Regions from separate parts of the Pantoea sp. C2G6 genome, predicted to be linked through region 1. Evidence: predicted binding sites of a transcription regulator. Region 1 holds the regulator's gene; the other holds the start of a gene.

Evidence for each region. The regulator sigma-54, encoded in region 1, starts transcription at its own class of promoters, with help from an activator protein. The targets are predictions, from matches to a motif close to GTTGGCACANNTTTCGCTNT.
Region 2: glnK (P-II family nitrogen regulator) is a predicted target of sigma-54. The motif match lies at 1,699-1,718, and genes of this name have one in related genera.

The regions. Positions count from the first base shown of each region.
Region 1 is NZ_JBGMNJ010000008.1:42,890-47,014, reverse strand. It holds gene lptA (lipopolysaccharide ABC transporter substrate-binding protein LptA) at 1-408, shown strand, start outside; gene lptB (LPS export ABC transporter ATP-binding protein) at 414-1,139, shown strand; gene rpoN (RNA polymerase factor sigma-54) at 1,188-2,621, shown strand; gene hpf (ribosome hibernation promoting factor) at 2,643-2,930, shown strand; gene ptsN (PTS IIA-like nitrogen regulatory protein PtsN) at 3,084-3,563, shown strand; gene rapZ (RNase adapter RapZ) at 3,611-4,125, shown strand, end outside.
Region 2 is NZ_JBGMNJ010000006.1:82,376-86,500, reverse strand. It holds gene ACCW71_RS10310 (SmdB family multidrug efflux ABC transporter permease/ATP-binding protein) at 1-1,512, shown strand, start outside; gene glnK (P-II family nitrogen regulator) at 1,770-2,108, shown strand; gene amtB (ammonium transporter AmtB) at 2,142-3,428, shown strand; gene tesB (acyl-CoA thioesterase II) at 3,476-4,125, opposite strand, start outside.

The sequences.
Region 1 (4,125 bases):
GGCAACGTGGCGACCTTTACCGGCAATGTCATCGTGACCCAGGGCTCGATCAAAATCACGGCGGATAAAGTGGTGGTGACTCGTCCGGGCGGCGACAGCAAAAAAACCATCGTCGATGCCTATGGTAATCCCGCCACCTTCTATCAGATGCAGGACAGCGGCAAACCGGTGCAGGGCCATGCGTCAAAACTGCACTATGAACTGGCCAACGATTTTGTTGAACTGACCGGCAACGCCTTTATTGAGCAGCAGGACAGCAATATCAAAGGCGATCGCATTACCTATCTGGTGAAAGAGCAGAAGATGCAGGCTTTCAGCCAGGGCCAGAACAAGCGTGTCACCACCGTGCTGGTGCCGTCGCAACTTCAGGATAAAGGTTCGTCCACCAGCGGAAAGAAGAGTAACTGATAGCTATGGCTACATTAATCGCAGAAAACCTGGCGAAGGCCTATAAAGGCCGTCGCGTGGTAGAAGATGTCAGTCTCCAGGTTAAATCCGGCGAGATTGTCGGCCTGCTGGGGCCAAACGGTGCCGGTAAAACCACTACGTTTTACATGGTGGTGGGCATTGTGCCGCGCGACGCGGGCCGGATTATCATTGATGATGAAGACATCAGTATCCTGCCGCTGCATGCGCGTGCGCGTCGCGGCATTGGCTATCTGCCGCAGGAGGCGTCGATTTTCCGTCGCCTGAGCGTCTACGATAACCTGATGGCGGTATTGCAGATCCGTGACGACCTCACCGAAGAGCAGCGTCAGGATCGTGCCAGAGAGCTGATGGAGGAGTTTCACATCGAGCACCTGCGCGACAGCATGGGCCAGGCCCTCTCTGGCGGTGAGCGCCGCCGTGTTGAGATTGCGCGCGCGCTGGCCGCCAATCCTAAATTTATTCTGCTGGATGAGCCCTTCGCCGGTGTCGACCCGATCTCGGTTATCGACATCAAGAAGATCATCGAGCACCTGCGTGACAGCGGTCTTGGGGTGTTAATCACCGATCACAACGTGCGTGAAACCTTAGCGGTGTGTGAACGCGCCTATATCGTCAGTCAGGGTCACCTGATTGCCCATGGCACACCCAATGAAATTCTTGCGGATGAGCAGGTTAAACGGGTTTATTTGGGTGAAGAGTTCAGACTCTGATAAGGTAGCGCTAATACCGATGTTTACCTGGGAACTACCATCCTGTCTATGAAGCAAGGTTTACAACTCAGGTTCAGCCAACAGCTGGCAATGACACCGCAGTTGCAGCAGGCGATTCGTCTGCTGCAACTCTCTACGCTTGAATTGCAGCAAGAGCTACAGCTTGCACTGGAAAGTAATCCGCTGCTTGAGCAGACCGATCTGCATGATGAGATCGATTCACGGGAGTCGCCGGAAGCTGAGGCGCTGGATACCCGCGAAGCGCTTGAGCAGAAAGAGATGCCCGACGAATTGCCGCTGGACGCCACCTGGGATGAGATTTACACCGCGGGCACGCCTTCCGGCACCGGCACCGATTATCAGGATGATGAGTTACCGGTTTATCAGGGCGAAACCACCCAGTCATTGCAGGACTATCTGATGTGGCAGGTGGGACTGACACCCTTTAGCGACACCGATCGCGCCATTGCCACCTCAATCGTCGATGCGATCGACGATACCGGGTATCTCACCGTTTCGCTTGATGAGATCCTCGACAGTATCGGCGACGACGAGCTGGAAGTGGATGAAGTTGAAGCGGTGCTGAAGCGCATCCAGCGGTTTGATCCGATTGGGGTGGGTGCCCGCGATCTGCGTGACTGTCTGCTGGTTCAGCTGTCGCAATATGCCCCGGAAACGCCGATGCTGGCGGAAGCGCGCTTAATTGTCAGCGAGCATCTCGACCTGCTGGCGAACCACGATTTCCGCAGTCTGATGCGGGTGACGCGCCTTAAAGAAGAGGTGCTGAAAGAGGCGATGCTGCTGATTCAGTCGCTGGACCCGCGTCCTGGTCAGTCGATCAACACCGGCGAACCGGAATATGTGATCCCCGATGTGCTGGTGCGTAAAGTTGGCAGCCGCTGGACGGTGGAACTCAACGCCGACAGTCTGCCACGCCTGAAGATCAACCAGCACTATGCGGCGATGAGCGGCGCGACACGCAACGACAGCGACAGTCAGTTTATTCGCAGCAATTTGCAGGAGGCGCGCTGGCTGATCAAAAGTCTGGAGAGCCGCAACGATACGCTGCTGAAGGTGACACGCTGTATCGTTGAGCAGCAGCAGGCCTTTTTCGAGCAGGGCGAAGAGTTTATGCGGCCGATGGTGCTGGCGGATATTGCTCAGGCGGTTGAGATGCATGAGTCGACCATCTCCCGCGTCACCACGCAGAAATATCTGCACAGCCCGCGTGGCATCTTTGAACTGAAATATTTTTTCTCCAGTCACGTCAATACGGAAGGCGGCGGTGAAGCCTCCTCTACCGCGATTCGTGCCCTGGTGAAGAAATTAATATCGGCGGAAAATCCAGCCAAACCCTTGAGCGACAGTAAACTGACCTCCATGTTATCTGATCAGGGGATCATGGTGGCCCGTCGTACCGTCGCCAAATACCGCGAGTCTTTATCCATCCCGCCATCGAACCAGCGTAAACAGCTGGTTTGACAGAAATGAGAAGGAAGACCTATGCAGCTGAACCTCACCGGGCAAAATGTTGAAATCACCGCACCTCTGCGCGATTTCGTCAGCGGTAAATTTGCCAAACTGGAACACTATTTTGAACATATCAATCAGGTCTATATTGTCCTGAAGGTCGAGAAGGTCACGCAGGTGGCCGATGCGACGCTGCACATCAACGGCGGCGAGCTGCACGCCACGTCGGAAGCGGAAGATATGTATGCGGCAATTGATGGGCTGATCGATAAGCTCTCCCGTCAGCTGACCAAACACAAAGATAAACTGAAAAAACACTAACCTTCACGCAGCTACGCGCGCCTGGCGCGCGCAGAGCCGACAGGATGGGGCGGATGATCCGCCCCGTTTTGTCATCTGAGCAAGCGTCGCCTCTCCTGAGCATCAGGCGGCGCTGGCGGTGAATGGCCCGGTGAACTCGCAAGTGAAACGAAAATGAACAACGATCTCACACTGGAATTGAGCACAGTGCTTTCGCCTGACTGCACCCGCAGCGGCGTCCACTGCCAGAGCAAAAAACGCGCGCTGGAAATCATCAGCGAACTGGCCGCGAAGCAGCTCAACCTGCCGCACCAGACGCTTTTCGAAGCGATCCTGACCCGTGAGCGCATGGGCAGTACCGGCATTGGCAGCGGGATCGCCATCCCGCACGGCAAACTGGAAGAGGATACGCTGCGCGCTGTGGGGGTGTTTATCAGCCTGGAGCAGCCGATTGCCTTTGATGCCGTCGATAATCAGCCGGTCGATCTGCTGTTTGCTTTACTGGTGCCGGCTGACCAGTGCAAAACTCACCTGCATACCCTTTCACTGGTGGCGAAACGGCTGGCGGATAAAACGGTCTGCCGTCGTCTGCGTGCGGCGCAGAGCAGTGAAGAGCTTTATGCCATTATTACAGAAGAGCAGTCAGAGCAGTAACACGTCTTTACCGGCCGGGTGTCGGTTTTAAAACGGGAGAAGAGGTCATGGTGCTGATGATCGTTAGCGGTCGTTCAGGCTCGGGAAAGTCAGTGGCGCTTCGCGCGCTGGAAGATATGGGATTCTACTGCGTCGATAACCTGCCGGTGGTGCTGTTGCCGGAGCTGGCGAATTCGCTGGCGGAGCGCAATATTTCGGCGGCCGTCAGTATCGACGTGCGTAATATGCCTGAATCCCCGGAAGTGTTTGAAACCGCGCTGAATAACCTGCCCGACTCATTTTCACCTCAGCTGCTGTTTCTCGACGCCGATCGCAACACGTTGATCCGCCGCTACAGCGATACACGCCGTCTGCACCCGCTTTCCAGTAAAAATTTATCGCTGGAGAGCGCCATTGATGAAGAGAGCGACCTGCTGGAACCGCTGCGTTCACGCGCCGATCTGATCATCGATACCTCGGAGATGTCGGTACATGAGCTGGCCGAAATGCTGCGGACCCGTCTGCTGGGCAAGCGTGAGCGTGAGCTGACCATGGTGTTTGAGTCGTTCGGCTTTAAGCACGG
Region 2 (4,125 bases), on a different contig from region 1:
TTTAACCGCGCCGCGATTGGCGTGGTGCAGCAGTTACGCAGTGATGTGATGAACGCGGCGCTCTGTCAGCCGCTGAGCGCTTTTGACACCCAGCCGGTGGGTCAGATTATCTCGCGCGTGACCAACGACACCGAAGTGATCCGCGATCTCTACGTGACGGTGGTCTCCACCGTGCTGCGCAGCGCGGCGCTGGTGGGGGCCATGATGGTGGCGATGTTCAGCCTCGACTGGCGGATGGCGCTGGTGGCGATGATGATCTTCCCGCTGGTGCTGGTGGTGATGCTGATTTATCAGCGCTACAGCACCCCCATCGCCCGTCGGGTCCGCAGCTATCTGGCGGACATCAACAACGGCTTCAACGAAGTGATCAGCGGCATGAGCGTGATCCAGCAGTTTCGTCAGCAGGCGCGCTTTGGTGAGCGCATGGGCGAGGCGAGCCGTTCTCACTATCTGGCGCGCATGGAGACGCTGCGGCTGGACGGCTTTCTGCTGCGCCCGCTGCTGAGCCTGTTTTCAGCGATGGTGCTGTGTGGACTGCTGATCCTGTTCAGTTTCTCGGTGCCGGGCGTGTTTGAGATCGGAGTGCTCTATGCCTTTATTACCTATCTGGGTCGGCTGAACGAGCCGCTGATTGAGCTGACGACTCAGCAGTCGATGTTGCAGCAGGCGGTGGTCTCCGGTGAACGCATCTTTGAACTGATGGATGCCGCACAGCAGCAGTATGGCGACGATCAGCAGCCGCTGGCGTCGGGCCGGATCACCCTGGATAACCTGAGTTTCGCCTACCGCGAAAACCGGGATGTGCTGAGTGAGATCAACCTTGAGGTCGCGCCGCGCGAATTTGTGGCGCTGGTCGGCCATACCGGCAGTGGCAAAAGTACCCTGGCTAACCTGCTGATGGGCTACTACCCGGTGACGCGCGGCGAGATTCGCATTGATGACCGTCCGATCAGTGAACTGAGTCATGCCGTACTGCGGCGTGGCATCGCCATGGTGCAGCAGGACCCGGTGGTGCTGGCCGACACGCTGCTGGCCAACGTCCGGCTGGGGCGCGACATCAGCGAAGAGGCGGTCTGGACGGTACTGGAGCAGGTACAGCTGGCGCCGCTGGCGCACGCGCTGCCAGAGGGCATTCACACCCGGCTGGGTGAGCAGGGCAATAATCTGTCGGTCGGGCAGAAGCAGCTGCTGGCGCTGGCGCGGGTACTGGTTGATCTGCCGCAGATTCTGATCCTCGATGAGGCGACGGCCAACATCGACTCCGGGACCGAGCAGGCGATCCAGCAGACGCTCAACACCCTGCGTCAGCACAGCACGCTGGTGGTGATTGCTCACCGTCTCTCCACCATCATCGACGCCGATAAGATCCTGGTGCTGCATCGCGGCCGGGTTGTCGAGCAGGGCACTCACCAGCAGCTGCTGGCGATGCAGGGCCGCTACTGGCAGATGTATCAGTTGCAGCAGGCGGGCGATGAACTGGCGATGGGCGCGGCGTTAACCACCCAGGCCTGAGCTGCACCTTTTTTGCGCAACATTATCAGACTAATCTGTCCCGATGCACTCCTTTGACGCCTTCAGCACCAAAGGAGTGCAGACCTCTGCGGCGATCAATTCGCTGCCCTCTCCATCGTTTCTACGCTTCCTGACTTTTCCCTTGCCGCGCCTCGGCTGAGTCACTGATTAACGCCGGTTTTTATATCTGGCACAGGCTTTGCTTATATCCCTGCGTGCAGGTCAACGTGACCTGGTTATTTGCTGGAGGGGATCCAATGAAGCTGGTTACCGTCGTAATTAAGCCATTCAAGCTGGAGGATGTGCGTGAAGCCTTGTCCTCTATCGGCATTCAGGGGCTGACCGTCTCCGAAGTGAAAGGGTTCGGCCGTCAGAAAGGCCACGCGGAGCTTTACCGTGGTGCGGAGTACAGCGTGAACTTTCTGCCAAAGGTCAAAATTGACATCGCTATCGCGGACGATCAGTTAGATGAAGTGGTGGATGTAATCAGCAAAGCGGCCTACACCGGCAAAATTGGCGACGGTAAGATTTTCGTGGCTGAACTACAGCGCGTTATTCGTATTCGTACCGGCGAGACCGACGAAGCGGCTCTGTAATCAAGACTCAGTACTGTGATGGGATGGAATAAAATGAATAAAATTTTCACTAAGCTCGGCCTCACCAGCCTGGCGCTGTTACCCTCACTCGCGATGGCTGCGCCTGCCGTTGCGGACAAGGCTGATAACGCATTTATGATGATTTGCACCGCGCTGGTGCTGTTTATGTCAATTCCAGGCATTGCGCTGTTTTACGGCGGTTTGATTCGCGGCAAAAACGTATTATCGATGCTCACTCAGGTGGCGGTCACCTTCTCTCTGGTCTGCGTGCTGTGGATGGTCTACGGCTATTCACTGGCGTTCAGTGAAGGTAACGCCTTCTTTGGCGGATTTGGCTGGGCGATGTTGAAAAACATTCAGCTGACCGCGGTGATGGGCAGCTTCTACCAGTATATCCATGTGGCGTTCCAGGCTTCCTTTGCCTGCATCACGGTGGGCCTGATTGTCGGCGCTATCGCGGAACGTATCCGTTTCTCTGCGGTACTGATTTTTGTCGGTGTCTGGCTGACGCTGGCTTACCTGCCGATTGCGCATATGGTCTGGGCGGGCGGTTTCCTGGCACAGGATGGCGCGCTGGACTTTGCTGGCGGTACTGTGGTGCACATTAACGCCGCGGTGGCCGGTCTGGTTGGCGCTTACCTGGTGGGCAAACGTGCAGGCTTCGGCAAAGAAGCGTTTAAACCGCACAACCTGCCGATGGTCTTTACCGGGACGGCGATTCTCTATGTCGGCTGGTTTGGTTTCAACGCCGGTTCCGCCTCTGCGGCGAACGAAATCGCGGCGCTGGCTTTCCTCAACACCGTGGTGGCGACCGCTGGCGCGGTACTCTCATGGACCTTCGGTGAATGGGCGGTGCGCGGCAAACCTTCGCTGCTGGGTGCCTGTTCCGGTTTCATTGCTGGTCTGGTGGCGATTACCCCAGCCTGTGGTTATGTCGGTGTCGGCGGGGCGTTAATCATTGGTCTGGTTGGCGGTCTGGCAGGGCTGTGGGGCGTCACGACGCTGAAAAAATGGCTGCGCGTGGACGATCCCTGTGATGTCTTCGGCGTGCATGGCGTGTGCGGCATCGTCGGCTGTATCCTGACCGGCGTCTTTGCCTCCTCTTCACTGGGCGGCGTGGGCTACGCAGAGGGCGTCACCATGGGCCATCAGGTGTGGGTGCAGCTGTTCAGCGTCGGCCTCACCATCGTCTGGTCAGGCGTGGTCGCCTTTATCGGCTTCAAGCTGGCCGATCTGATTGTCGGCCTGCGGGTGCCGGAAGAGCATGAGCGTGAAGGTCTGGACGTCAACAGCCACGGCGAGAACGCTTACAACCAGTAATCTGCGACAGTGACAGGATGAATCGGGGCGAGCTATCGCCCCTTTTTTTATTCGCTGCGCTGACGCATCACCCCTTCCTGCACCGTCGAGGCGACCAGCACACCCTGCTGAGTATAAAACTCACCCCGGACAAATCCCCGCGCGCCCGATGCCGACGTACTCACCACGCTGTAGAGCAGCCACTGGCTGAAGTCGAACGGCCGGTGGAACCACATCGAGTGATCGATGGTGGCGACCTGCATATCCGCTTCTAAAAAGCCTTTGCCGTGCGGTTGCAGCGCCACCGGCAGGAAATTGAGATCGGAGGCGTAGCCGAGCAGGTATTGATGGATGCGTAAGTCGTCGGGTAACGGGCCTGTGGCGCGGATCCAGACCTGGCGCTCAGGTTTATCCACGTGGCCTTTGAGCGGATTGTGGATCTGCACCGGCCGGATCTCCAGCGGGCGCTCAGCAATAAACTTCTCGCGTAACTTTTCAGGCAGCAGGTGCGCCATCTTCTGCGCCATCGCCTGTTCCGAGATCAGCTTTTCAGGCCCGGAGACCTGCGGCATCGGGTTCTGATGTTCAAATCCGCTCTCCGGCGACTGAAACGAGGCGGTCATATAGAAAATTGGCTGACCGTTCTGAATCGCGCTGACCCGGCGCGCACTGAAACTTTTGCCGTCGCGCAGGGTTTCCACATCATAAATGATCGCTT